Regions from separate parts of the Mycolicibacterium monacense genome, predicted to be linked through region 1. Evidence: riboswitches for the same ligand, from Rfam matches in the RefSeq annotation. Region 1 holds a riboswitch; the other holds the start of a gene.

What was found. Region 1 has a riboswitch for thiamine pyrophosphate ahead of thiD (bifunctional hydroxymethylpyrimidine kinase/phosphomethylpyrimidine kinase). Riboswitches for the same ligand answer to the same signal wherever they lie in the genome.
Region 2: it holds a riboswitch for thiamine pyrophosphate, as region 1 does, so the genes downstream of both, G6N49_RS24175 (ECF transporter S component) here and thiD (bifunctional hydroxymethylpyrimidine kinase/phosphomethylpyrimidine kinase) in region 1, are expected to answer to the same signal.

What each region holds. Positions count from the first base shown of each region.
Region 1 is NZ_AP022617.1:4,269,382-4,283,878, forward strand. Features, by position in the region: gene G6N49_RS20490 (helix-turn-helix transcriptional regulator) at 1-419, opposite strand, end outside; gene G6N49_RS20495 (MFS transporter) at 464-2,164, opposite strand; TPP riboswitch at 2,304-2,412, shown strand; gene thiD (bifunctional hydroxymethylpyrimidine kinase/phosphomethylpyrimidine kinase) at 2,403-3,251, shown strand; gene G6N49_RS20505 (alpha/beta hydrolase family protein) at 3,238-3,861, shown strand; gene G6N49_RS20510 (septum formation family protein) at 3,872-4,489, shown strand; gene G6N49_RS20515 (flavin-containing monooxygenase) at 4,545-6,035, shown strand; gene G6N49_RS20520 (DoxX-related protein) at 6,049-6,315, shown strand; gene G6N49_RS20525 (TetR/AcrR family transcriptional regulator) at 6,282-7,544, opposite strand; gene G6N49_RS20530 (hypothetical protein) at 7,664-8,002, shown strand; gene G6N49_RS20535 (APC family permease) at 8,012-9,259, shown strand; gene G6N49_RS20540 (uracil-xanthine permease family protein) at 9,266-10,567, shown strand; gene G6N49_RS20545 (hypothetical protein) at 10,585-11,889, opposite strand; gene G6N49_RS20550 (M20/M25/M40 family metallo-hydrolase) at 12,379-13,818, opposite strand; gene G6N49_RS20555 (M28 family metallopeptidase) at 13,818-14,497, opposite strand, start outside.
Region 2 is NZ_AP022617.1:5,055,898-5,070,394, forward strand. Features, by position in the region: gene G6N49_RS24145 (energy-coupling factor ABC transporter ATP-binding protein) at 1-600, shown strand, start outside; gene G6N49_RS24150 (energy-coupling factor transporter transmembrane component T family protein) at 597-1,199, shown strand; gene G6N49_RS24155 (LysR family transcriptional regulator) at 1,299-2,225, opposite strand; gene G6N49_RS24160 (CaiB/BaiF CoA-transferase family protein) at 2,298-4,658, opposite strand; gene G6N49_RS24165 (acyl-CoA dehydrogenase family protein) at 4,662-5,855, opposite strand; gene G6N49_RS24170 (acyl-CoA dehydrogenase family protein) at 5,859-6,953, opposite strand; TPP riboswitch at 7,080-7,189, shown strand; gene G6N49_RS24175 (ECF transporter S component) at 7,181-7,819, shown strand; gene G6N49_RS24180 (ABC transporter ATP-binding protein) at 7,816-9,282, shown strand; gene G6N49_RS24185 (energy-coupling factor transporter transmembrane component T family protein) at 9,279-10,055, shown strand; gene G6N49_RS24190 (nucleoside/nucleotide kinase family protein) at 10,042-10,599, shown strand; gene G6N49_RS24195 (GGDEF domain-containing protein) at 10,592-11,674, opposite strand; gene G6N49_RS24200 (glycoside hydrolase 5 family protein) at 12,011-13,192, shown strand; gene G6N49_RS24205 (FMN-binding glutamate synthase family protein) at 13,236-14,497, shown strand, end outside.

The DNA of each region.
Region 1 (14,497 bases):
AGATCGTCGATCGCGACGAGGACGGGACTGTCGTGGGCCAGCCGTTCGAGCACCGACCGGACGGCGGCGGCCACCGCGCGTTGATCGGTGCCGGGTCCCGTGTCGTCGGCGCGAGAGAGGACCCGGTCGATCGCGACTCGTTGCGGGGCGGGCAGGTGGTCGAGCACCTCGGTGTCCACATCGGCGAGCAGTTCGGCCAGCGATGAGTACGCGGCCACCGACTCGCTGGACACCGGGTGCGCCGCGAGCACCCGGAAGCCGCGGGTCCGGGCGCGTTCGATGCCTGCGCGCCACACGGTGCTCTTACCGATCCCGACATCGCCTTCGAGCACCAGCACGCAGGTACCCGTCGGCACTGCGGAGAGCAGGTCGTCGACAGCGCTCAACTCCGCGTCGCGGCTGATGAGCTGCAGGGGCACCTACGTATCTTCGCAGCAGATCGTGGGGGCCGCCCACCGGATGATCACGTTTGCTCGGCGTAACGCCCAGCGTTGAACAGCGACGCCACCGCGCCGATCAGCATCATCACCGCGGCGGCGACGAACACCACCACCAGTCCGGTGTGGAAGGGCTCGATGATCAGGTGCGGGAAGAAGGTCTGACCGGTGAGCACCTCGGCGTTGACGCCGGGCTGTTGCAGCGCGTGCGACGGCTCCAGGAGTTCGCCGATCGGGTTGTAGCCGAGGAACGCCGCGAACAGGCTGCCGACGGGCGGCGTGCCTGCGACCTCGTCGGCGACCGCCGCCGAGACGCCCTGCGCCTGCAGGCCTGCGCTCATGGCTCCGGGCAGCGTGTTGGCCAGCCCGACGATCATGAGCGAGAAGAAGATCCCGATCGACAGCGATCCGCCGGCATTGAAGAACGTGGCCCGCACCCCGGAGGCGGCGCCGCGCGCGCTCGCCGGCACGCTCGACATGATCCCGGCCGAATTCGGGGAGGTGAACACCCCGCCACCGACACCATTGAGGAAGATCAGCGTCGCGAAGAGCCAGTAGTCGAAGTCGACGGGGATCAGCACCAGCGCGACGAAGGTGGCACACATCAGCAGCATGCCGCCGACGGTGAACGGGCGGGCGCCGTAGCGGTCGGACAGCCACCCCGACAGAGGTCCGGCCACGAGGAATCCGAAGGTCAACGGCAGCATGTAGATCGCCGCCCACAGTGGGGTGGCCTCGAAGTCGTAGCCCCGCAGCGGCAGCCAGATGCCCTGCAGCCAGATGATCAGCATGAACTGCAGTCCACCGCGGCCGACCGAGGACATCAGCCCGGCGAGGTTGCCCATGCCGAACGCGGTGATGCGGAACAGCCGGATGTCGACCAGGGGTTGATCGACCCGCAGTTCGATGACGCAGAACGCCACCAGCGCCAGCACCCCGAAGGCGATCGCGCCGAGCACCCACGGGTTGCCCCACCCGGTGGGGGAACCGCCGTAGGGCTGGATGCTGTAGGTGATCCCGGTGAGCAGCACCGTGAGCCCGAGGCCGAGCGTCACCGCACCCGCCCAGTCGAGCCGGCCGGGGCTGCGCTCCCCCACCTCGCGCAGCGAACGCATCGCCCAGACCGTGCCGAGGACGCCGATCGGGACGCCCACCCAGAAGATCGCCTGCCAGTGCCATTCGGACAGCGCGCCGCCGATCACCAGCCCGAGGAATGAACCGGCGACGGCGGCAACCATGTTGACGCCCAACGCCATTCCGCGCTGATGCGCGGGGAAGGCATCGGTGAGGATGGCCGCCGAGGAGGCGATCAGCATCGCACCGCCGACGCCCTGGACCACCCGCCACCCGATCAGCCACCACGCGCCGGCGTCGAGGTCGAACGGTTGGAACGACAGCGCGAGCGCACACAGCGTGAAGATGACGAAGCCCAGGTTGTAGATGCGGACCCGGCCGAACATGTCGCCCAGCCGTCCGAACAGCACCACGAGCACCGCGGTGACCACCATGTATCCCATCAGCAGCCACAGCAGGTAGGTCACGTTGGCAGGCTGCAGGGGGTTGAGGCCGATGCCGCGGAAGATCGCCGGCAGCGAGATCAGCACGATCGACGAGTTGACGGTCGCGAGCAGCATCCCCAGCGTGGTGTTGGAGAGCACCACCCACTTGTAGAGGGGGTGGTCGCGATCGGTGGCGATCCGGCGCCGGCCGGTGAGCTCGGTTGTCATCTGCAGTCTCGTTCGTTTCGTATCCGACGGTGCGCAGCGACGAGCGGACGCCGCAGAACACATATATTATCTATACAAATAATCGGTCGGCAATTCGCGTTCGCCCCATCCGGCGTCTGCGCTAGGTTGAGCAACGCACCACCGACCACGCGGGAGCGCGCACCAGCGCGCTGAGAGGACGACTGGGGTCGTCGACCGTACGAACCTGACCGGGTAATGCCGGCGTAGGGAGTTTTCGATGACCGATACGCGATACCTGCCACTCGCCCCACCCGGCCAGACCCCGGCGCGGGTGATGACCATCGCGGGCACCGACTCCGGCGGTGGCGCGGGGATCCAGGCCGACTCCCGCACCTTCGCCATGCTCGGCGTCCACGGCTGTGTCGCGGTGGTCGCCGTCACCGTACAGAACTCCGTGGGCGTCAAGGGTTTCCACGAGATCCCCATCGACGTCATCACCGGGCAGATCGAGGCGGTGGTCTCCGACATCGGCATCCAGGCGGCCAAGACCGGGATGCTGGCCTCTTCGGAGATCATCACCGCCGTCGCCGAGACGTGGCGTCGCCTGCGGCCCGCACCGCTGGTCGTCGACCCGGTGTGCGCCTCCATGCACGGCGATCCGCTGCTGCATCCGTCGGCGCTCGACGCACTGCGCTCCGAACTGTTCCCCCTCGCCACCCTGGTCACCCCCAACCTCGACGAGGTGCGGCTGATCACCGGGATCGACGTCACCGACGCCGCCTCCCAGCGCGACGCGGCGCGGGCGCTGCATGCGCTCGGCCCACAGTGGGCACTGGTCAAAGGCGGCCACCTGCGCTCGTCGGCGTACAGCCCCGATCTGCTGTTCGACGGCTCCGAGTTCCACGAGTTCGGCGCCGACCGCATCGACACCGGCCACGACCACGGCGCGGGCGACACCCTGGCGGCCGCCACGGCCTCCGCACTCGCGCACGGCTACTCCGTCCCCGACGCGGTCGCGTTCGCCAAACAGTGGGTGACCGAATGTCTGCGCGCCGCATACCCGTTGGGCCACGGCCACGGTCCGGTCTCCGCGCTGTTCAGGCTGAGCGCCGATGAACCTCGATGACATCGCCGGCGTCGCCCACGAACCGGCGGGCACACCGCGCGGGGTGGTGCTGCTGACCCATGGCGCCGGGGGTAACCGGGACGCGCCGCTGCTGGTCAGGTTCTGCGACGAGTGGGCCGGGCGGGGTTGGCTGGCCGTGCGCTACAACCTGCCCTACCGCAGGCGCAGACCCAAGGGCCCGCCCTCGGGGTCGGCCACCGCCGACCGGGCGGGGGTGGCCGACGCGGTCGCCGCCGCCCGCGAACTCACCGACGGGCCGGTGATCGCCGGCGGACACTCCTACGGTGGCCGGATGACGTCGATGGCGGTCGCCGACGACGGGGTGGCCCTCGACGTGATGACGCTGTCCTCGTACCCGTTGCATCCGCCCGGCAAGCCCGACCGGGCCCGCACCGAACACCTGCCCCGCATCGGTGTGCCGACGGTGTTCGTGCACGGCACCGCGGATCCGTTCGGGAGCATCGACGAGCTCACCGCGGCGGCGGCGCTCGTCGCCGGGCCGACCGAACTCGTCGAGATCACCGGCGCGCGTCACGATCTGGGGTCCAAGGCGCTCGACGTGCCGAAACTGGCGGTCGACGCGGCGCTGCGACTGCTGGCCACCGGTTAGGGTCGAACACATGAGCATGCCGCCGGGCCCGCCACCCCCACCCCCCGGCCAGCCCCCGTACGGCCAGCAGCCCTACGGTCAGCCGGCCTACGGCCAGCCCGCCTACGGACAGCCGTACTTCCCACCGCCCCCGCCGCAGCCCTACGCCGAGATGCGGCCGGCCGGACCGCCGCCCCCGCCCAAGAAGAGCAAGCTCTGGCTGATCCTGGGCCTGGTGGCGCTGACCGTCGTCGTGATCGCCATCGCCGTGGTGCTCTTCGTGGTCCTGGTGGTGCGCGAGGGCACGGTGACAGCAACACAGGTGAAGTTGGGCGACTGCCTCTCCGAGATCCCGGACGGCAGTGAGGTCAGGACGCTCAAGACCGTCGACTGCGCCGAACCGCACGCCGGCGAGGTGTTCGCGGTGCTCCAGATGCCCGACGGTGACTTCCCCGGACAGGACGCGATGGTCGAGTACGCCAACCGGTGCGCACCCGAACTGGCGAGCTATTCACCGTCCGCGGTCACCGACGACACCGTGCGACTGTTCGTCCTCTTCCCCACCGACGAGACCTGGTCCGACGGCGACCGGGCGGTGACCTGCGTCGCAACCCTGAACCCGCCGCGCGCGGGTTCACTGAAGGGCTGACGCCGCCCAGGTCGGCGGCACGGGACCACTCCGATACCTGGGGTACCGTCTACTCATGACTTCGGAGCAGTACGACGCGGTCATCGTGGGCGCCGGATTCGCCGGAATCGGTGCCGCGATTCAGCTCAAGCGAATGGGCTACGCGAACTTCGTCATCCTCGACCGCGAGGACGACCTCGGCGGCACCTGGTACGTCAACCACTACCCGGGCCTGGCCGTCGACGTCCCCACCACCACCTACAGCTATTTCTTCGAGCCCAACCCGAAGTGGTCGCGGCTGTTCTCCACCGGTGCGGAGATCAAGCAGTACGCCGACGAGGTGGCCGACAAGTACGACGTCCGTCGCCACATCCGCTTCAACACGGCCGTCGAGGGCGCCCGCTGGGACGAAGAGGCGAAGCTCTGGCGCGTGGCGCTCGACGGCGGGGAGACGCTGAGCACCCGCTATCTCATCACCGCGACGGGGTTCCTCTCGCAACCGCGGACCCCCGACATTCCCGGCATCACCTCGTTCGAGGGCAAGGTCATCCACACCACCGACTGGGACGACAGCTTCGACCCGTCGGGCCGGCGGATCGCGATCATCGGCACCGGCGCCACCGCCGTTCAGCTGATCCCCGAACTGGCCAGGAACGCCGCCGACCTCACCGTCTACCAGCGCACCCCGATCTGGGTGGCGCCCAAGGTCGACATCCGGTTCTCCGAGCGCACCAAACGGCTGTTCGCGCGGGTTCCGCTGCTCCAGCGCACCGTGCGGCTGATCACCGACACGATCTACGAGGCGATGATCAACATCGGTGTCGTGCACTACAAGGTGCCGCTGTTCCGGCGCCTCAACATGTCGGCGATGGATCTGTGCAAGATCAACCAGTTCGTGGCGATCCGCGACAAAGAGCTGCGGCGCAAGCTCACCCCCGACTACGACATCGGCTGCAAGCGACCGACGTTCTCCAACAGCTACTTCCGCACGTTCACCAAACCGCACGTCCACCTGCAGGCCGACGGGATCGACCATGTCGAAGCCGACGGCATCGTCAACGCCGACGGCACCAAGACCGTCATCGACACGCTGGTGCTGGCCACCGGATTCGACCTGTGGGAGGCCAACTTCCCGGCGATCGAGATCATCGGCCGCGGTGGCCGCAACCTCGGGAAGTGGTGGCGCGAAACGCGTTTCCAGGCGTACCAGGGTGTGTCGATGCCGTATTTCCCGAACTACCTCAGCCTGGCCAGCCCGTACGCATTCCTGGGTCTGAACTTCTTCAACACCATGGAGTACCAGATGCGGCTGATGGACCGGCTTTTCAGCGAGGTGCACCGGCGCGGCGCCACGACGTTCGAGGTGACCGAGGAGGCCAACACCCGTTACCTCGATCGGATGACGGAAGCGCTCGGCAGTTCCCTGTGGACGCTCGGCAACTGCGCCTCGTCGCGGTCCTACTATTTCAACCCGAGCGGCGAACCGTCGCTGCTGCGCCCGATGTCGACGCGCGACGCCATCAAAGAGGCGTCCGAGTTCCCGCTCAGTGATTACCAGATTGCCTGAAAGAGGACCCTCTGTGCCGCAACAAGACAACCGTGCCGCCAAGCTGACCGGGCTGGCCATCGCCGGGACCGGACTGGCGCACTTCGTTCGCCCGCAGGTGTTCGAGCCGATCACCGTGGCGGCATTCCCGCAGAACACCCGTCGCCACATCTACACCAACGGCAGCCTCGAGACGGCGATCGGTCTCGCGCTGGCGGGCCGCAGGACCCGCAAATTCGGTCTGGCCGGACTGCTGGGATACGCGGTCTACTTGGCGGGCAACACCGTTCGCAAGCGGTAGCGGCCGAGCAGGGTCAGGTCCATCAACCCCGCAACGAGCGCGCGCGTGTAGGGCGAGTTGCGGTAGTGGACCAGCCTGCCCAGGTCGGTCGTGACCGCCAACGCCGCGTAGACAGCGAAACGGGCTTGTCCCGCAGTCCATTCCGGTCGCAACGTCACCACCAGGTCGGCCCAGGTCTCGACCGTCGAGCGCTGCAGGTTGCGCAGGATCTGCTGATCGGCCGGTGACATGTTCAGGCGTTCGGTGTAGTACACGTAGTCCAGTTCGGGCTCGCTGAACGACCTGGCCACGTGTCCGTCGATCAGCTTGGCCAGCGCCTCTTCGCGGTCGGCGGTGGTGTCGAGGATGGCCGACATCTCCGCCGACCAACGATCGGCCGACCGGCGGAACGCCCCGGCCAGGATGTCGCTCTTGCCGGAGAAGTACCGGTAGATGCCCGAGGCCGGCATGCCCGTGGCCGCCGCGATGTCCTCCATCGAGGTGTCGCGATAGCCCTTCAGGTTGAACAGCCGCATCGATTCCATCAGCAGCGCTTCGTATTTCGACCGGTGCGCGGCGGCGGTGGGTGCCGGGGGTTCGGGATCGTCGGGCAGGTCGGGAAACTCGGCGGGCACGAGCGCGACGACGAGTTCGGCGAGCAGTGGGCGGATCTGACCGGCGGGCAGCTTGGCCCGGTGGTCCACGATGCTGCCGAGCACACTGATCATCGCCGTCGACAACGTCCACCGCTGCCGGGAGTCGAGTTCCGGGCGCAGCATGCGCAGCGGTTGCTGGAAGCGGCGGTGCACGGTGCGGATCTGCGAGTCCAGGGTGGCCTGATCGTCACCGCGCAGGAAACGCGCCTCCCAGCGGTACAGCCCGCCGGATTCGCGATTGGCCAGCGCCGCGTCACACACCGCGGTCGCCAGGTGGACCAGGGTCCGCTCGGGGTCTTCGGTGATGTGGGCGCCGAACCCGTCGTCGCTTATCTCCCCGTCGACGAAGGCGGTGGCGTCGACCAGCTGCTGCCCGAGCGCCAGGACCGCGTCGCGGAACAACTCGTACTTGCCGGTGTAGTGCCGGTACAGCGCGGCCGCCGAGATGCCGACGCGTGAGGCGATGGCGTCCATGCTCACCCCGTGATAGCCCAGTGAGCTGAACGCTTCGGCCGACGCCCGGGCGATCTGGGCTTTGCGGTCTTTGGGACGGCGCCGAACACCGTCACCGCGGCCGGGCGGGGTGGGCGCCATGCCGAACACACTAATGCCGCACACCGCACAACTCGGTGCGACGGCAGAGATTGTCATTCGGTGTCGACGTGGGCTGAGAATGAGCGTTAACATCGTCGGAGCGTCTCGGAGGGGGAAGCATGTCGGCACGGGCCTGGTACATCGGCATCGGCGGCGCCATCCTGATGGCGATCGGCCTGTTCGCGCTGCGATTCCCGGTCCTGATCGACGGTTACGACCAGTGGGGCTGGCAGGTCGAGTGCGGTAGCGGATTCGTCGCCAACCTGACACAGGCCGAGAATGCCGCCGTCGACGGCACCGACTTCGTCGCCTCCTGCCAGAACGCGCTGCTGACCCGCCGGCTGTGGACCATCCCGCTGATCGCGGCCGGGGTCGTCGCCATGGTCGCGGTGTTGCTCACGGCAACGGTCGCCCACGAGGACGAGGACACGCTCGCCGGCGACCGGGAGACTTCCTAGCATCACGGTGTGAACCCACCCGGCGGGCCGGCGCTGTCGAGACGACTCGGTCTCGTCGACGCGATCGTCATCGGCCTGGGCGCCATGATCGGCGCCGGCATCTTCACCGCGCTCGCGCCTGCGGCGGCCGCCGCCGGTGGCGGCCTGCTGGTGGGGCTGGCCGTGGCGGCGGTCGTCGCGTACTGCAACGCCACCTCCTCGGCGCGCCTGGCCGCGCGTTATCCGGAATCCGGCGGCACCTATGTCTACGGCCGGGAGCGACTGGGCCCGTTCTGGGGATATCTGGCGGGTTGGGGGTTCGTCGCGGGGAAGACCGCCTCGTGCGCGGCGATGGCGCTGACCGTCGGCGTCTATGTCTGGCCCGGTGGCGCCCGCCTGATCGCGGTCGCCGCCGTGGTCGCGCTCACCGCGGTCAACTACGCGGGCATCCGGAAATCGGCGCTGCTCACCCGCCTCATCGTCGCGGTCGTCCTGGCGGTGCTGGCCGTCGTGGTGGTGATCGTCCTGGGGTTCGGGGATCCTGTCGGCGACCGGTTGGACTTCGGGGCGGACGTCACGGTCGGCGGCGCACTCCAGTCGGCCGGCCTGTTGTTCTTCGCGTTCGCCGGATACGCCCGCATCGCCACCCTGGGCGAGGAGGTATGCGACCCGGCGCGCACCATCCCCCGCGCCATCCCGATCGCGCTGGGCCTCACGTTGGCGGTCTACGCCGTCGTGGCGGTCACCGTGCTGGCCCAGTTGGGACCCGCGGCGCTGGCCGGCTCGACGGCGCCACTGGCCGATGCGGTCCGGGCGGCCGGGTTCCCGGGCTGGGTCCCTGTCGTGGGCGCCGGCGCCGCGGTCGCCGCGCTCGGCTCGCTGCTCGCGCTGATTCTCGGCGTCTCGCGCACGGCGCTGGCGATGGCGCGCGACCGTCACCTGCCGTCCGGGTTGGCCGCCGTGCACGCCCGCCACGGCACCCCGCACCGCGCGGAGGTCGCGGTGGGCGTGCTGGTCGCCGCGCTGGCGGCGACGGTGGATCTGCGCGACGCGATCGGCTTCTCGTCGTTCGCGGTGCTGATGTACTACGCGATCGCCAACGCGTCGGCGTGGACGCTCGGCGCCCGGGTGGTGCCGGCGGTCGGACTGGCCGGCTGCCTGCTGCTGGCGTTCGCGCTGCCGTGGACGTCCGTGCTCGCCGGCGTCGCCGTGCTCGCGGTGGGCGCGCTGGCCTATGCGGTACGCCGCGCGCGGAGCACCGGCAACGGTGCAAGATAGGCAACCGTGATCCCAGCCAAGACCGGTCGGTCGGCGAACTGGAAGTGGAAGCCCGTCGAAGCGCGCGCGGACGCCGATTTCGTCGTCGCCCCGGACGAGCGCCTGAGCTGGCCCCGCACCATCGGCCTGGGCGCTCAGCACGTGGTGGCGATGTTCGGTGCCACGTTCCTGGTGCCGGTGCTGACCGGCTTCCCGCCCGCCACCACCCTGCTGTTCTCCGGTGTGGGCACGATCCTGTTCCTGATCATCACGGGCAACCGGCTGCCCAGCTACCTGGGCTCGAGCTTCTCGGTGATCGCGCCCGTCACGGCGGCCGTCGCGTCGGAGGGCACGGGCAGCGCGCTCGGAGGCATCGTCGCACTCGGACTGGTGCTGATCGTCATCGGCGGCGTCGTCCACCTCGTCGGCACCCGCTGGCTCGACGTCACCCTGCCGCCGGTCGTCACCGGTGCGATCGTCGCGCTGATCGGGTTCAACCTCGCACCCGCCGCCAAGACGAACTTCGAGGCCGGGCCCGTCGTCGCCACCGTCACGCTGGTGCTGTTGGTCGCGACGTTGGCGTTCTTCCGCGGGATGATCGGCCGGTTGGCGATCTTCCTCGCGGTGCTGATCGGGTATCTGCTCGCATTGGCGATGGGCGACGTCGACACCTCGGCGATCGCGGCGGCCCCCTGGGTCGGTCTACCCGACTTCGAGGCGCCGTCGTTCTCGCTCGCAGTGCTGCCGATGTTCCTGCCCGCCGTGGTCGCGCTGATCGCCGAGAACATCGGCCATGTGAAGTCGGTCGGTCAGATGACCAGAACCGACATGGATCCGCTCATCGGGCGGGCACTCGCCGCCGACGGTGTCGCGACCACGCTGGCCGGTTTCGGGGGCGGATCGGCGACCACGACGTACGCGGAGAACATCGGCGTCATGGCCGCCACCCGCGTGTACTCGACGGCCGCGTACTGGGTGGCAGCGGTGGTGGCCATCGCGCTGTCGCTGTGCCCGAAGATCGGGGCGGCGATCTCGGCCACCCCGGCCGGTGTGCTCGGCGGCGCGACCGTGGTGCTCTACGGGTTGGTGGGCGTGCTCGGTGTGCGGATCTGGTTGACCAACCACGTCGACTTCTCGCTGCCGGTCAACCAGATGACCGCGGCCATCCCACTCATCATCGGCATCGCCGACTTCACTTGGCAGGCAGGCGAACTCACGTTCACCGGGATCGCGCTCGGCTCGATCGCGGCGCTGCTGGTCTACCACGGGATGCGCCTGCTGGGCCTGCGCACGAGCAGATCTGCCGAGCCCTCCACCTCCACCGTGTGAGGCCGGACGGAACGGCTCTACTCGGCGTCGCCCGACGTCGAGTCGGACCCCGAACCGCTGCCCGAGTCCGACCCCGAGTCGCTCTCGGACGCCGAGCCGCTGTCGGACGCCGGGGAACTTTCCGACTTCGCGGGCTTGCTCGCCTTGCCGGTGAGGCTCGCCGCGGCGTGCTTGAACCCGTTGCGGATGTCGTTGACGGCGCCTTCGACGCCCTTGCGAAGCTCGTTGAGCGGATCCGACTTCTTCGGCGTGACGACCTCGGATTCCGCGACGACCTCATCGACACCGGCCTCGACCGCAGCCGTCTCCTCGGCCACCGCCGTCGCGGGCTCCGTGGCATCGACCGCATCGGCGCTGAGGCTGACGGCTGAAACATCAGTTTCGGCAGCGGGTTTCGGGGCCTCGATGGCGTCCGATGCAGGCGCGACGTCCAACGTGATGGTCGTCAGCGCCGGATCGGTCACCTCCGAGCTCACTGTTGCCAACAGCGCTGGGCTCGGTGCGGGCGCGCCGATGGCTTGGGCGATCATGTCGCGGGCGCTCAGAAGCGCAGCGACGAGACCCTGGTCGTAGTTGTACGGCGGAGTGCCCGGGTTGAGGAGTAGGTCCAGCACTGCCGCGGTGACATTCGCACTACCGGTGGTGATCGCATTGACGAACCCCTCGGGATCTCCGGCTTCGGCGGCGGCGAGGAGCGCTTCGGCCGCTCCGCCGACGGCGGTGTTGAGCGCATACGCCGTCTGCAGGGGGAGGAGTCCGATGGTCAGCAGGAAGTCGGGGTCACCGAGTAGGCCGATCACATTTTGGGCGTTGACCAACGGTTTCTGGAGGACGCCCACGAGGTCCTGGAGGACCCCGTCCCCCATGAAGATGCTGTCCAGCAGCGGCCCGATGACCGGCGAGAGCGCGAGGTCGAACAAGGTGTTCAGCGCCAGGGTGATCTCACCGGCCGCGAACTGATCGAATGCGGTCTCGAGCAGTCCCGGGGCGGCCGCGAATGCCGTCTGGAAGGACTCCCCGAACACCCCGGCGATCTCGCCGAGCGTCTGGGCGCTGGCGACCTGGTTGGCCAGGATCTGCTCCAGGATCGGCGCGGGATTCGCGAAGACCCGCTGACCGAGCGCGCCGGTGTCCGCGAACGCCTTCTCGAAGATCGGCACGAAGAGCTCGATCGGGTTGACGAGCGCGTTGAGCTCGACGGCCGACGACGAGATCGCCGGCACCTCGACGTCCGGAATCGGCACCACTGGGCTGAAGGCGATGGCGCCGACACCGGCGAGGGCGACACCTGCCGACACGTACGAGCGAACAGCGGTCTGCATTGAATTCTCCTTTGCTCATCCCCACCCGAGCCTGAAACCTACCCGAGAGTAAGTTAAAAGCAAGTGTGAATTTGCATGTCAGGGCGTTGCGTTGCCGGGAACGCAGCGAAGTGATCGTCAATATCCGCAAAACGAAATTCGCTGGCGGCCTCCCGCTGGAAATGCCAACTTGCGAGCAGCTAACTACTTGCAAGCACAAGCACTCCCGTACCGTGCAAACTGTGGCGCACGTGGCCCCACCACCCGGGGCGAGTTCGCTACACGAAGCGGCCGCCGACTCGGAGCGACCATTACTCGTCGGTAACAGCTGCTGCTATGCCCTGGAGCACCTTTGCCCGCCCACTATGAACTGGCTCACACGGCGGGGTGACGGCTAAGGGCGCGCAGCGCGACCGGCCCCCGCCCAGCAACGAGAAGTCGACAAATCAGCCCCGTTGCCCAGTTCGCTGTCGTGAAGGGCGCTCGTGTACACGACGGATTCGGTGGTGTCTACGGCCTGTCACGGTCGCGTCGGTCGCGCGGCGGCACCCCGTTAACGCCCTCGATGGAGTGCGCATAGGTGCCGACCGCGAAGGCCACCGCCGGACCCATGATTCCCAGCGCGTGACGGTCCACGTTGTCGATGGTGTCGCGACGGGTGTGATAGTTCGGGTCGAACGCCGCGCCGGCCCGTCCGCCCCAGAGCCGCGCCTGCACCTCGGTCTTCTGTTGCGCCGCACCGGTGGTCGTACCGCCGAACGGCACGCCGGCGGCCAGAAACGAGTGGTAGTCGGTCCGGTCGCTCAGCGGCATGTCGGCGGGCCGCACACCCGCCTCGTTGAGGTATCCCGCGAGCAGGCGTTCGACGCCCGCCGATCCCTCCGGCACCGACACCGGTTCGGTGGCCGCGGATTGATCCCCGTCGTAGGTGAAGTATCCCGCGTTGGTCGACCCGAGCATGTCGAAGTTGAGGTACAGCGCGATGTCGTCGAGTTGTTCGCCGTCGAGGTCGCGGAGGTAGGCCCGTGATCCTTCGAGGCCGATCTCCTCGGAACCCCAGAACGCGAACCGCACGGCGTTGGCGACCCGCGGTGAACTACCCAGCTGCAGGGCCGTCTCCAGAACCGCGGCCACACCGGTGGCATTGTCGTTGATCCCCGGCCCGCTCGACACGCTGTCGAGATGTGCGCCGGCCATCACGACATTGCGGGTGTCGCCGGTCTTCGTCTGGGCCAGGACGTTCCGTGATTTCACCAGCACCGGCTGTCCGTCCAGACGTAACCGCACCGGTGCGGTCGTACGGCGCAGTGCGGCGTTCGCGTCCGAGTTGATGATCCCCACCGGGACGGTGAGTTCACGGTAGTACCCGGGTGTGAACAGCCCCGGTGGGCTGCCGCCGCCACTGCCGGTGACCACCAGCACCCCCACCGCGCCCCTGGCTACGGCGACGTCCTGCTTGACCACCACCGAGCACCCCGTGTCGTCGACCACCACGATCGAACGACGGACGTCGACTCCGCCGTAATCGCCGGCGCTGCAGCCGGCGGGCCGGCCCGGGCGCAGGGTGACCGCATCGAGGCCCTCGGGTCCGGTGTCCACCAGCAGCGACGCCTTCTCCACCGCATGAGCGCGGCCGTTCACGGTCAGCCGTGGTGCACCACCACGCGTGCCACCGTAGCGGTCGAACTCAGGGGTCTGAACATCGAAACCGCTGTCTCGCAGCAGATTGGCCACATAGTCGACGCTGGCGTCGAACCCCGCCGTCCCCTGCGCGCGGTTCCCGCCGTGACGTTCGGCGATGTCCTGCAGCGCCTCGAGGTGGGTGTAGAGCGCGTCGACGGTGACCTTGCCTGCCAGATCACCGCCCGTGACATCCGGCGGCGGGGCGGGTGACGAGCACGCCGCGACCAGCGCCGCCACCAGCGCTGTGACCGCCCGGCTGATGCGCATCAGGATTCGACGGGATGGCGCGTGCGGTCGTCACGGATCGGAATCCCGTTGCGGCCGCGCTGATCCTGGGCGTACAGCCCGACCGCGTACGCCACGCCGCCGCCGTTGATCTCCATCGCGGTGCGGTCGATGTGGGTGAGATCGTCTTCCTTCTTGTGATAGTTCGGATCGAAGGGTCGGTCGGCTTCACCACCCCAGCGCTCGGCCTGCTCCGGGGTCTTCTCCTCTTCGGCGCCGGAGAACAAACCACCGGCCGGGATGCCTGCGAGGGTGAAGCCGTCGTAGTCGGAGCGGCCGTCGAAGCTGGTGTCCTCGCCCGGTTTGCCCGCATCGTCGAGGTACTGCATGAGGGTGCGTTCGATGCCCGCCGACCCCTCCGGCACCCGAGGCGAACCCGCCTCGGGGTTCGGCGGTGCGGACTGATCGCCGTCGTAGGTGAAATAGCCGGGGTTCGGTGAGCCCAACATGTCGAAGTTGAGGTAGAGCGAGATGTCCTTGAGCTGTTCCTCGTTCAGCGACTGGACGTAATCCATGGATCCGAGCAGACCCTGTTCCTCGGCGCCCCAGAACCCGAAGCGCACCGTGTTGCGCACGTCGGGGTCGACACCCAGCTGCAAGGCCGTCTCGAGGATGGCGGCCACACCGGATCCGTTGTCGTTGATGCCAGGACCCTCCGGAA
Region 2 (14,497 bases), 790 kb from region 1:
GAACGCCGGATCGGCGTCGTCGGGGCGAACGGCAGCGGCAAGTCGACGCTGGCGCGGATGATCAACGGCCTGCTACTCCCGGATCGGGGCGCGGTGCGGGTGCACGGCCTCGACACCCGGCGGGCGACCCGCAAGGTCCGGCGCCGGGTCGGCTTCGTCTTCACCGACCCCGACCGCCAGATCCTCATGCCGACCGTCGCCGAGGACATCGAGCTGTCGCTGTCGCGGCACGGGCTGAGCCGCGGCGAACGCGCGGCCCGCACCCGGCGGGTGCTCGACCGGTTCGGGCTCGCCGGACATGCGGACCACCCCGCCCACCTGCTTTCCGGCGGTCAGAAGCAACTGCTGGCGCTGGCGGCGGTACTGGTCACCGAGCCCGACATCGTGGTGGCCGACGAACCGACGACGCTGCTCGACCTGCGCAACACCGCGATGTTGCGCGGCGCGTTCGCCACCCTGGACACCCAGCTGATCGTCGTGACCCACGACCTCACCGTCGTCGACGACTTCGACCGCGTGATCGTCCTCGACGAGGGTGAGGTGGTGGCCGACGACGTGCCGGCGGTCGCGCTGTCGGCCTACCGGCGGTTGATGTCGTGACGGTACTGGGCGTCTACCGGCCGGGGAAGTCGCTGCTGCACCGGCTGCCCGCCGGCGTCAAACTGGTCGGCCTCGGCGCGCTGATCGCGCTGATGTCGGTCGTCGTCGACACGCCCGCGCACCTGGGCGTGGCGGCGCTCGGGGTGCTGGCCGTCCTGGCATCCGCGCGGATGGGCCCGAGAATCGTTGTGACGCAGCTTCGTCCGGTGCTGTGGGTGGTCGCGGTCATCTTCGCGTTCCAGCTGCTGTTCACCGACTGGCAGCGCGCCCTGGTGGTCTGCGGGATCCTGGCGCTGTCCGTGGCGCTGGCCGCGGCGGTCACCACGAGCACCCGCACCACCGACATGCTGGCCGCGATGACCCGGGCGATGCGTCCGCTGGGCAGGGTCGGATTCCCGGTCGAGCAGGTCGCGCTCGGTCTGGCGCTCACGATCCGGGCGATCCCGCTGATGGTCGAGACCGTGCGCCAGGTGGAAGAGGCGCGCCGCGCTCGGGGTCTGCGGTTCTCGCCGCGCATCGTCGTCGCCCCGGTGGTGGTCGCCGCGCTGCGCACCGCCGACGGATTCGCCGACGCGCTCGCCGCCCGCGGCCTCGACTGAGCAGCCGACTGGCACAACCGGTCTTGCGCCGACTTCTACACCAGGGTCGTGGGACCGCACAGGCGACGACCGTGGTGTAGAACTCGCGAGCGTATAGCCCTAGTGCGACCGCGCCCGTTCCACCGCATCCGCCAACCGCTCCACCACCTGCTCGATCTCCGGCATGGCTCGAGCGCGGTCACGCGACCACGCCAGCGCGATCTCGGCCGGCGGCCATGTGCTCTCGTCGATCGGGATCAGTCTGAATTCCGGTGGGGAGAAGATCCGGCCGATCGCCGAGGCGGGGACGTAGGTGAGGATCGCCACCAGATGCCGGTGCGACACCTGGGCCGCCATCTCGAGTTCGCCGCCCCGCTGATTGGTGGTGCGCACGATCCGGTGCACACCGCGCGCGCTGAGTTGCCGGGTCAGCGCGGCCAACACCACGGGGTTCGGCCGCGCGAAGTCGATCACCACCTCTCGGTCCCGCAACTGCTCGACCGTCACCGTGTCGAAGGCGGCCAGCGGATCGTCGAAGCGGACCGCGATCGCGCCCGGGTAGGCGGCGATGACCCGGTGCGCGAGACGGTTGTCCTTCGCGGGCAGGTGGATGACGCCGATCTCGAGATGCCCGGACACGAGTTTGGCGATCACCTCGGCGGCCGACCCGGGGACACTGAACACCGACGGATTGGGCAGGTCCGCCGCGGCCGCCTCCACCTGGGCGAGCAGATCGGAGGGCGCATACGCGGTCGCCCCGATCCGCAGCGCCGCCGCACCCTGCACCGCCTGGGCCGCCGTCGCCTTGAACTCGTCGACCCGCCGCAGGATGTCGCGGGCCGGGCCGACCAGCTGCTCGCCCAGCGGGGTCAGCCGGACCTCGTGGTAGTTGCGCTCGAACAACGGGCCGCCGAGCTCGCGTTCGAGCAGTTTGATCTGCTTGCTCAGCGGTGGCGGGGTGATCCGGAGCCGGTCGGCCGCGCGTTTGAAGTGGAGTTCGTCGGCGACAGCGACGAAGTACTTCAGTCGCGTGAAGTCGAGTTCCAAGACACCTCGTCCGACGATCGGTTTGTCTGAATCGTACGGACCCGCGGCAGCCGTCCCGCGGACCCGCCGACCTCAGAGCCGATGCGTCTGCAGCACGCCGCGCTCGACGAGATCCGCCACGGCCGCCTCGTCCAGTCCGAGCAGCGTGGTGGCGATCTCGACGGTGTGCTCACCGAGCAGCGGCGCCTGCCCCAGCGGCGGGTCCGCGATCCGCTCGGAGTGCAGTTGGGCGTTCTCCAGCACGTACGGTTCCCGGCCGTGGGGATGCAGCTCCTCGCGGAAGGCGCGGCGCTGCGCGTAGAACTCCCAGCCGGGCAGCTCGGCGGCGTGCATGACGGCGCCCGCGGGCACACCGGCCGCCTGCAGCAGATCCATGGCGTGGCCGGGGGAGTGGCGGACCGTCCAGTCGGTCACGGCCTCGTCGATGCGCGTGCGGTTGCGGTCCCGCCCGGTCCGGTCGCCCAGCTGCGGATCGCCGGCCAGGTCCTGGCGGCCGAGCACCCGGCACAGCGCCTGCCAGTCGGCGTCGTCGCGGACGGTGACCGCCACCCACGCGTCGTCGCCGTCGGCGCGGAACAGCCCCCACGGGGCGTCGTGGTCCTGCGCGTCGGAGCGTTGGTGTCCGGCGCGGATCAGCGCCTCGCCGGCGATCTCGGCGGCGAGGTGACTGAGCATGACCTCGGACTGCGCGATGCTGGCCGACCCGCCGAGGCCGGTGCGTTCGCGGCGCAACAGCAGGCTGAGCGCGGCCAGCACGCCGATGCGGGCCGATACGTGGTCGGGATAGACGGTCACGGTGTCGCAGAACTCGTCCGGATCCGACGGGTAGACCCACTGCTTGGTGAAGCCGGCTGCGGCGCGGACCAGCGGGCCGTAGCCGAGCCGCTGCGCCCACGGGCCGGTCGGGCCGAACGCCGAACTGTCCACCACGACGATGCCGGGGTTCACCGACTTCAGCGTGTCGTAGTCCATCGCCAGGGCGGCCGCGACCCCCGGTTTGAAGTTGGTCAGCACGACGTCGGCCTCACGCACCAGTCGGTGCGCCAGTTCGCGGCCCTCGGCGGAGCGCAGGTCGATGCCGATCGCCCGCTTGTTCCGGTGTCCGCCGGCGAAGCTCGCGTTCATGGGCCTGCGGCCCGGGCGCATCCCGTCGGGGAACGCCGCGTTCTCGATCTTGATGACGTCGGCGCCGAGATCGCCGAACAGTCGCCCGGTGTCGGCGCCGACGACGATCACGCCGAGGTCGAGTACGCGCAGACCTTCCAGCGGAAGACCCTGGTCGGTTCTCGGGCGCTGCTCGAGGACCGGCGCACCCTGCAGGGTGGGCGCACCGGGGTCGGGGGCGGTGCCGGCGCTTGCGCGGCACCCGTCGATCTCGACGACGCCGCGGGGGACGGGGGCGACGAGCCCGGGGGCGAGTTCGGTGTCACCGAAGAACCCGCGGGCGACGACCTGTTCGGTGGCCAACGCCTCGGTCAGGCTGAGCACCGCGGCGGTCGGCACGCCGTGCCGTTGCCCCTCATGTTCCAACTCGTTGCGCGTCTTGTCGGCGCAGAAGGCCTCGATGGCCGCCCAGAGCGGGATCGAGGTCAGCCGGTCCAGCAGTCCCTCGAACTTCGGATCGGCGAACTCCTCCGGCCGGCCCATCCACTCGAACATGCCGTGCCACTGCCGTTTCGCCAGCAGGCAGATGCGGATGTAACCGTCCTGGCAGGGGACGATCGGATAGCGCAGCCGCTCGGCGTCCCAATTGCGTTGCTGCTGAGCCGTCGGCACCCCCGCCGACGCGGTGCCCATGGTCCCGAACGGCGGGTCGAGCGCCTGCATCGCACCCTCGAGGATCGCGAAGTCGATGCGGTCGCCGATCCCGGTACGGAGGCGGTCGAGCAGCACGGCGAGCACTGCGACACCGGCCTGCGCCGCCGCGACGTGGTAGGGCAACTGCTCACCCGGCGGCACCAGCGGCGCCCGCCCCGGGATGCCCGACCGGGACAGCTCGCTCGTGAGGGCGTGCAGCACCGGCGTGGTGGCCTGCCACGTGCTGAAGTCGGAGTCGCGTCCGAAGTCGCTGAGCGACAACACGATCAGCCCGGGGTGGGCGGTGCGGAGCTCGTGGACCGCGAGCAGGCGTTCGGCCGACGAACCGGGCCGGGTGTCCTCGATCAGGACGTCGGCGGCGCCGAGCAGATCGGTCCACTGCTGCCGTCCCGCCGGGGTGGAGGTGTCGATGTCGACAGCCGCCACACCCCGCCGGTTGATCGCCGTCGCCAGGGACACCGGGCCGACCGGGGCGTGGGCGGTCACGCCGGCCAACCCGACCGCGGTCACGTGGGCGCCGAGATCGGCCAGCAGACGCCCGATCGCGGTCATCGGACCCGCCGACAGGTCGAGGATCCGGATGCCCGCCAGCGGCGGGTCGTACGCGTCGCTCATCGATCAGTTCCGGCGCGCGTCGCGGAACGCGATGTCGCGGTCGACTTCGGGTTCCTTGGGCAGCCCGAGGACCCGCTCGCCGATGATGTTGCGCTGGATCTGATCCGTGCCGCCGCCGATGGAGGTGAAGTAGGCGTTGAGCGTCAGGAAGTTGATGTCGTCGGCCTCCGGGTGGTCCGGTCCGGCCAGCAGCGCCTCGGCCCCGATGATGTCGGTCTTCACCCGCGCCTCGGTGTGCAGGATGTCCGACATGGCCAGCTTGCCCAGCGACATGATCGAGCTCGACGTGCCGATCGACGTCGACGCCTTCGCGCGAGCGTTGTTGAGCCGGTTCAGTTCTCGCAATGCGAGCACCGTGGCCAGCGAATCGCGGATGACCGGGTCGTCGAGGCGGCCGTGTTCGCGGGCGAGTTCGACGAGGCTGTCGGCGCGCGAACTGTTGCGCGAGCCGCGGCCGCTGTCGCCCATGATGGACCGTTCGTAGGCCAGCGCGGTCTGCAGCACCCGCCAGCCGTTGCCGGTACCGCCGACGAGGAAGTCGTCGCCCACCTTGGCATCGCTGATGAACACCTCGTTGAAGTGGGATTCGCCGGTGATCTGCACCAGCGGCCTGACCTCGATGCCGGGTTGTTTCATCGGCAGAATGAAGAAGCTCAGACCCTTGTGCTTCGGCACATCCCAGTCGGTGCGGGCGAGCAGCAGCCCGTAGTCGGCCGTCGCCGCCCCCGAGGTCCACACCTTCTGGCCGTTGACCACCCACTGGTCACCGTCGCGCACCGCGGTGGCGTGCACCCCGGCGAGGTCCGAGCCGGCACCGGGTTCGCTGTAGAGCAGGCAGGTGCTGGCACGCTCGGTGAGGAAGTCGCGCAACAACTCTCGTTTGAGGGTGTCGCTGCCGAACTTCAGCACGGTGTTCGCCGGGATGCTGTACTTGTCCCTGCGCGCGCCGGGGGCCCGGACCGCCTTGAACTCCTTCTCGATCGCGGACGCCAGATGGTTCGGGTACTCGCGGCCGAACCACTCGGTCGGATAGGTCGGCACCGCGTAACCGGCGTCGAGCACCTTCTCCAGCCAGGCGACCCGCTCCGGGGAGGCGACCCACGGATCGGTCGACTTCGGCAGGCCCTTCCAGTTCTGCTCGAGCCAGGCACGCACCTCGGCGCGCAGCTCGTCGGCGCTCGGAGTCGTCTCGGTCATGGGTCAGGCGCCTTTCGACTGGAGGTAACGCTCGCGATGCAGGCGTGGGCCGCCGAACAACTGCAGCCCGGTGCGGGCCCGGCGGAGGTACAGATGCGCCGGATGCTCCCAGGTGAAGCCGATACCGCCGTGCATCTGGATGGCCGCCGCGGCGGTGTCGCGGTAGGCCTCCGCACAGGCGAAGCCGGCCAGGGCGATCGCGCCGCCGGCGGTGTCCGGGTCGGTGTCCCGCTGGGCCGCGGCGTTCTGCGCGGCCGATGTCGAGGATTCGACCTTGAGCAGCAGATCGGCGGCCATGTGCTTGAGCGCCTGGAAACTGCCGATCGGACGGCCGAACTGGATGCGGGTCTTGAGGTACTCGACGGTGATCTCGAAGATGCGGCGGGTCCCACCGCACTGTTCGCCGGCCAGTGCGATCGTCGCCAGGTCCAGCGCCTGCTGGACGGCATCCCATCCGGCCGCGCCGAGTCGTCGCGCCGGGGTGCCGGTGAAGGTGAACGTCGACAGCCGCACCGACGGGTCGAAGACCGTCGCCGCGACGCGCTCGAAACCGGAAGCGCCGGGGTCGACCTCGTAGACGCCCGCACCGTCGGTGCCGTTGGCCACCACCAGCAGGACGTCGGCCACCTGCCCGTCGGTCACGTAGTGCGCGCTCCCGGTCAACGTGCCGTCGGTACCCGCGCGCACATCGACGCCCTCGGCGGTCCAGGTGCCGGCCCGCCCGGTGACCGCGACCGTCCCGATCGCGGTGCCGTCGGCCAGGCCGGGCAGCAGCCGCTGCTTGTCGTCCTCGGAGCCGGCGGCCTGGATCAGGGCGGCGGTGAGCACCGCGCTGGAGATGAACGGCGACGGGAGCAGCGCGGCCCCGGTTTCCTCGGCCACCGCCTCGAGCTCGACCGCGCCCAGACCCACGCCGCCGTACTCGCTGCCGATCACGATGCCGGTGACACCCTGTTCGGCCAGCCGGCGCCACAGGTCGCGGTCGAACCCGTCGTCACCGGTCAGCACCTGCCGGACATCCTGCTCGGTGCACCGGCTGCGCAGCAGATCCCGGACCGCCTCCTGCAGCGCTTCCCGTTCGGCGACGTCGATCGTCATGGGCGAACCGCCTTCCCTGTCGTCGCTGCCAGCTTCCGCGCCGGGCCGTGGCGTGTAAATCACGACTTCCGACACCTTCGGGTTTCCGATGGCGACATGTGTGGGTGGCTGCGCTACCTTGGAACCGATAACCCACGCGGGAGTGCACACCGAGTGCGCTGAGAGGACGGCTGGGGCCGTCGACCGTATGAACCTGACCGGGTAATGCCGGCGTAGGGAGTGAACTGATGACCGACGTGTCCCGACCCTTTCCTGAACCTCCCGTCAAGACGGCGCGGACATACCGATGGCGCGTCGTCGACATCGTGGTGGCCAGCGTGCTCGCCGTCGCGGCGGGCCTGGTGTTCGTCATGTGGAACATCGCGTCCAACCCGATCGGCGCGCCCCTGAGCGCGCTGGCGCCGGGGCTGCAGGCGCTGCTGGGCGGTGGCTGGCTGTTCGCCGGGGTGCTCACCGCGATGGTGATCCGGAAACCGGGCGCCGCGGTCTACGGCGAACTCGTGGCCGCGACGGTGTCCGCCCTGGTCGGCAACCAGTGGGGCGTCATGACCCTGGAATTCGGCCTCGTTCAGGGGCTGGCCGCCGAGATCGTGTTCGCCTGCTTCCTGTACCGGGCGTGGAACCTGCCCGTCGCGGTGCTGGCCGGGGCCGCTGCCGGACTGGCCATGGCGATCAACGAACTTCTGCTCCTGTATCCGGGTTCGACCTCCGCCTTCGCGGCCATCTACGTCGTCTCCGGGGTCGTCTCGGGGGCGGTCGTCGCCGGCGCATTGTCCTGGTACGTCGTCCGGGGGCTGGCGAAAACCGGTGCGCTGTCCCGTTTCCCGTCGGGCCGGACAGGGTCGCCGAGCGACGTCCGGCGATGACCACCGGCGGTGTCGCGGTCGCCGCCCAGAGTTGGCACTGGCGGCACGCCGGCCGCTCGTCGTGGGCCGTACGCGACCTCGACCTCACCGTCGAACCGGGCGAACGGGTGCTGCTGCTCGGTGCGAGTGGTTCGGGCAAGTCGACGCTGTTGCAGGGGCTGGCGGGTGTGCTCGGCGGCAGCGAGGACGGTGACGAAGCCGGTCGTCTGCTCGTCGACGGGGTGGCGCCCGCGCAGCGACGCGGCCGCATCGGGATGGTCCTGCAGAACCCCGACTCGCAGGTCATCCTGTCCCGGGTCGGCGACGACGTCGCGTTCGGGATGGAGAACCTCAACGTCGCACCCGAGGTGATCTGGCCGCGGGCCCGCCGGGCGCTGGCCGCTCTCGGGCTGAATCTGCTGCTGCGCCATGACACCTCGCGGCTCTCCGGTGGTCAACAGCAGCGGCTGGCGCTGGCCGGCGTGCTCGCCATGGATCCCGGCCTGATCCTGTTGGACGAGCCGACCGCCAACCTCGATCCGGCCGGTGTCGTCGAGGTGCGCGACGCGGTCGCGGCGGTGGCCGAACGCACCGGCGCAACGCTGATCGTCGTCGAACACCGCACGGCGGTGTGGCTTCCGGTGGTCGACCGGGTCGTCGTCCTCGGAACCCGGGGCGAGGTGGTGGCCGACGGACCACCGGCCGAGACGGTGCTGCGGCAGAGCGCGCACCTGGCTCGGGCGGGTGTGTGGGTGCCCGGCGCAGACCTGCCCGCCGTCGAACGCGGCGGTGTACCGGGTGAACCGCTGGCCGACGCCGTCGAGCTGTCGGTCGGGTACCGAGGCGGCCCGCGAACCGATGAGTTGACCTTCGAAATCCCCAGGGCGGCAATCAGTGTCGTCACCGGTCCGAACGGAGTGGGGAAGACCGCCCTGGCGCTGACCCTGGGTGGGCTGCTCCCACCCCGCGCCGGCCGCGTCGAGGCGCGCGACGGGTTCGCGCCGACCGCCGACCGCCGCGAACCCATCCGGTGGCGATCGCGGGAACTGCTCACCCGGATCGGCAGTGTGTTCCAGAACCCGGAGCACCAGTTCCTCACCGGCGCTGTACGCGACGAGCTGGCGCTCGGCCCCCGCGCGCTCGGCTCTGACGCCGCCGCGGTCGCCCGGCAGTGCGATGCGCTGCTGGAACGGCTGCACCTCACCGACCTCGCCGACGCGAACCCCTACACGCTGTCCGGTGGGGAACAGCGCCGGTTGTCGGTGGCGACGGTGCTGGCCACCCGCCCGGCGTTGGTCGTCCTCGACGAGCCGACCTTCGGCCAGGACCGCAACACCTGGGAGGAACTGGTCCGGCTGCTCGCCGAGATCGCCGACGACGGCACCGCGGTGGTGGCGGTCACCCATGACCTCGACTTCGCGGCGGTGCTCGGCGACCGCCGGATCGACATCGGTACCCCGACGGTCACGGGGCGCGTGCGATGACCAGCGTCGACGCCGCGCCCGCGCACACCGCGATCAACCCCGTGGCGAAACTGGCGGCCGCCTTCGTGATCGCCTTCGGACTGGTGGCCAGCGTCGACTGGGTGTCGGCCCTGACGGCGCTCACGCTCGAACTGCTGCTGATACTCGCGCTGCGAATCCCGTTGCGCGCGGTGCTGATCCGCGGTGCGCTGCTGGTGCTGGCCGCCGGACTCACCGGGATCACGATCCTGCTCTACGGTGAGCGCAGCGGCACCGTGCACTGGCAGTTCCTGATGATCACGGTCAGTGACGGGTCGATCACCCTCGCGGTGGCCACGTTCGTGCGGGTGCTCGCGATCGCGTTGCCGTCCGTGGTCCTGTTCATCGACACCGACCCGACCGAACTCGCCGACGGCCTCGGACAGGTGTTGCGGCTGCCGGCCCGGTTCGTCCTCGGCGCGCTGGCCGGTCTCCGCACGGTCGGCCTGCTCCGCCAGGACTGGCGCTACCTCGGCTATGCGCGCCGTGCCCGCGGGGTCGCCGACCGCAACCGCGTCCGCCGCGCGGCCGGACAGTCCTTCGCGCTGCTGGTCTTCGCCATCCGCCGCGGTTCGATGCTCGCCACCGCGATGGAGGCGCGCGGATTCGGGGCGTACCCGACGCGGACCTGGGCGCGCCCGTCGCGGTTCGGCGCCGGCGAGGCCGCCCTGGTGCTGGCCGGGTTCGGCATCGCGGCCGCCTCGATCGCCGTATCCGTCGCCACCGGCCACTGGAACTTCATTGGAAGTCGCTGACCTCGCACGCCGACTCTGCGACGGTGACGCGCGCACCGTCCTGATCGACGGACGGTCGGGATCCGGGAAGTCGACGCTGGCCGCGGCGCTCACCCGCAGCTGGGAGTCCAGCGTGGTCGTCGCGCTCGACGACGTCTACGCGGGCTGGGACGGGCTGGCGTGGGCGGTCGACCACCTGCGGGAGTCGCTGTTGGAACCGCGCGCTGACGGCCGGCCCGGCCGCTGGCGCGGGTGGGACTGGGCGCGCGGGACGCCCGCGGGGTGGCACACCGTCGACCCCGGCCAACGGCTGATCGTCGAAGGGGTCGGGGCGCTGACCGCGGCGAACCGCGCACTCGCCGATCTGGGCATCTGGGTCGAGGCCGGCGAGGCCGACCGGAAGCGCCGCGCGCTGACGCGAGACGGCGACACCTACGAGCCGCACTGGGACCGCTGGGCCGCCCAGGAGGAAGCCTTCATCGCCCGGTACGACCCGCGGTCGGTCGCCGACTGGATCGCGACGTACTCGGCCGAGGGTCTGCGATGGGCGGCGAATCTCACCTAGGGGTTCGGGCGTCCCCGGCGTGCTGGATCTGGTTGCCGCCGCGCCGCTTGGCGGCGTACATGGCGGCGTCGGCCTCGGTGACCAATCGGCGGAACGTCTCGTCGGCCTGCTCCGGTTTGACGTCGCGCAGCGCGACCGTGGCGATGCCGACGCTGGCCGTGAGCCGGAACGGTGTCGACGTCACCGCCGCGCACAGCCCCTGGGCCCATTCCGTCGGCGCGGCCGACGCCACGATGTCGGCGATCAGGAACTCCTCGCCACCCATACGGCACACCAGCGCGGTCTCGGTGACCGCGGCCGTCAACGCCCCGGCGACGTCGACCAGGGCGGCGTCCCCGCTGGCGTGGCCGTGCCGATCGTTGATCGCCTTGAACCGGTCGAGGTCGATCAACGCCACCGCCAGGTGGGCCCGGTCGGCGCGAGCCACCAGCCGTCCGACCACGGCGTGGGTGAACGCCCGCCGGTTGAGGAGTCCGGTGAGCGGATCGCGGTCGGATTGCAGCAGGTCGGTACCGAGCGAGCGCACCACGACCTGGATGGCGAACGGCACACCGATGTTCAGTTCGAGCACCAGGAAGTAACCGGTGAGCGCCAGCACGGGTTCACCCTCGGCGGCCACCCGGATCGCCTGCCAGGCGCCCACCCCCACCGCCAGCACGAAGTTCATCAGCATGTACCTGGCCGTGTGGAAGAACGCGATGTACCCGCCGGACACCGCGAGCGCGGTGCAGAACGTCAGGCCGATCAGGGGCTCCGCCTGCCAGAGGCAGCCGCCGGCGATGGTTGCGCTGCCGATTGCGGCGAACAGCACCGACTCCGTTCTGGTGGGCCAGCGCTTGAGCCACAGCACGGCCAGGCTCAGCCCCGCCAGCGAAGCCACCAGGGCGAGACTCACCGCCAACCGGTCGTCGATGGAGGCAGGCCCCCACAGCGCGTTGACCGGCACCAACGCCAAGGATGCGGCGACCAGCGCCAGCCCCCGGCGCATCGCGGTGGCCATTCCGCGGGTCTGCAGATAACCGCTGAGCCAATCGAAATGGTCGGGCTGTCGCCACCATCTACCCACCCATTGCATCGACGGCTCCCCCGTGTACACGCCCCGGCGCGTGTTTGCTCACGGTACAGGGAGGCGTGTCCGCGGTACTTGTGAACGTCAGGATTTCCCGGTACGGCCGCGCGGCCGTGACGGGAAACACATTCCCCGCGGAATCGGCTGTCGCCATGGGGTTTACCGGGGTGACCGGAGGTGGCCGCGCCCGGCGCGTTGTAGCGCTCGCACCGCACGGGTACGACAGAGGGGACGGGGCGTCGCTCGCACACTGGCGACGCCCCGTGGCCTTGTCTGAGGCACGCCGCGGTGTCGGGGGCCGCGTGTGACACCGAAACCGAAGTCGAAGCCGGAGACCGCACATTGACGAGCACACCCGACGTGCCCGAAGCGAACCCGCGTCGCCCGTTCGCCCGACGCGCCGCGCTCAAACTGCCCGCGCTGCTCACGGCGTCGGCCGCGGCGTCGGCGTTGCCCCGCGCATCCGCGGCGTCGCGCCGGTGGTCGGCCGCGCGCGCCCACGCCTGGTATCAGCAGCAGGGCTGGCTGGTGGGCGCGAACTTCATCACCTCGAACGCCGTCAACCAGTTGGAGATGTTCCAGGCCGCGACGTTCGACCGGCGGCGCATCGACACCGAGCTGATGCTGGCGCGCCGGATCGGGCTCAACACCGTGCGGGTCTTCCTGCACGACCAGCTGTGGGCGCAGGACCGTAACGGCTTCCAGCGCCGTCTCGCGCAGTTCGTCGCCATCGCCGCGCGGCACGACATCCGCCCGCTGTTCGTCCTGTTCGACTCGTGCTGGGACCCGTTGCCCAGACTCGGCCGTCAGCGCCCGCCGCGCCCCGGTGTGCACAACTCCGGCTGGGTGCAGAGCCCGGGCGCCCAGTACCTCGGTGACCCGCGCTATCGGCGCGTGCTGCGCGACTACGTCACCGGGGTTCTGACCCAGTTCCGCGACGACGAACGCGTCCTCGGTTGGGATCTGTGGAACGAACCCGACAACCCCGCCAACCAGTACCGGCAGGTCGAACGCAAGGACAAGATCGAGCGGGTGGCCGAACTGCTCCCTCAGGTGTTCGGGTGGGCCCGTGAGGTGGACCCCGTCCAGCCGCTGACCAGCGCGGTGTGGGACGGGGAGTGGGGCGACCCCGCGCGCCGCAGCACGATCTGCCGCATCCAGTTGGACAACTCCGATGTGATCACGTTCCACAACTACGGGGATGCGGACGAATTCGACGCGCGGATCACCGAACTGCGCCCGCTCGGGCGGCCCATCGTGTGCACCGAGTACCTGGCCCGCGAATTCGGCAACACCGTCGAGGGGATCCTGCCGCTGGCCAAACGACGCAATGTGGGCGCCTACAACTGGGGGCTGGTGATGGGCAAGACCCAGACCCATCTGCCGTGGGACTCCTGGGACAAGCCGTACACCTCGCCCCCGTCGGTGTGGTTCCACGAACTCCTGCGCCCCGACGGGCAGCCGTACCGGGACAGCGAGGTCCGGACCATCCGGTGGTTGACGGGCCGCGTCGGACCCACCTGAGGTTCGGCGTTTCGGGCGGCGGTCACCCGGAAACACTGACGCCATGAGCCGGGCCGTTCGTGGTCTCGCCACCGCGGTCGCCTCGACGGTGGCAGCTGTCGGCCTGCGAGACCTCTTCCAACGCAGACACGCCCTCCTCCGCAACTACCCGGTCGTCGGGCACGCGCGGTATCTCCTGGAGGCCGTCGGCCCGGAGTTGCGCCAGTACATCGTCGCGGCCAACGACGAGGAGCGCCCGTTCACCCGCGACCAGCGGCGCTGGGTGTACGCATCGGCGAAGAAGGAGAACAACTACTTCGGGTTCGGCACCGACAACGACGTCGAGCACACCAGCGGCTACCCGGTGATCAAACACCGCACCTTCGGACGCAACGGGCCCGCGTCGGCGCCGAGGGCCGGTCAGGAGGTGGACCTGCCGTGCGCGAAGGTGATGGGCGCCGCGCGCGACCGTCCAGGGGCCTTCCGGCCGGCGTCGGTCGTCAACATCTCGGCGATGAGCTTCGGGTCGTTGTCCGGCAACGCGGTGGAGGCGTTGAACCGGGGCGCCGCCATGGCCGACTGTCTGCACAACACCGGCGAGGGTGGGATCTCACGCTTCCACCGGTGCGGTGGGGAGCTGATCTTCCAGATCGGGACCGCCTACTTCGGCTGCCGCGACGACCAGGGCCGGTTCAACCTCGAGAAGCTCAAGGAGGTGGTGGCCGGAGCTCCGGTCCGCGCGCTGGAGATCAAACTCAGTCAGGGCGCCAAACCGAGCCTCGGCGGGTTGCTGCCCGCCCCCAAGGTGTCCGCGGAGATCGCCGCGGCCCGCGGTATCCCGCAGGGCCGCGACTGTGTGAGCCCGTCTCGGCACGCGGAGTTCTCCGACACCGACAGCCTGCTCGACTGGGTGGAGTTGCTCGCCGCCGAGACCGGCCTGCCGGTCGGCATCAAATCGGCCGTCGGCGACCTCGAGTTCTGGGAGCAACTCACCGACCTCATGCGGGACACCGACCGGGGGGTGGACTTCGTGTCGGTCGACGGCGGCGAGGGCGGAACCGGCGCGGCGCCGTTGATCTTCACCGATTCGGTGTCGCTACCGTTCCAACTCGGCTTCGCCCGGGTCTACCGGGTCTTCGCCGAGCGGAACCTGCACGAGCAGGTCACCTTCATCGGCGGCGGGAAGCTCGGCCTGCCCGACAACGCGGTCGTCGCGTTCGCCCTCGGCTGCGACATGGTCAACGTCGCGCGGGAGGCGATGCTCGCGATCGGCTGCATCCAGGCCCTGAAGTGCCATACCGACACGTGTCCCACCGGCGTCGCGAC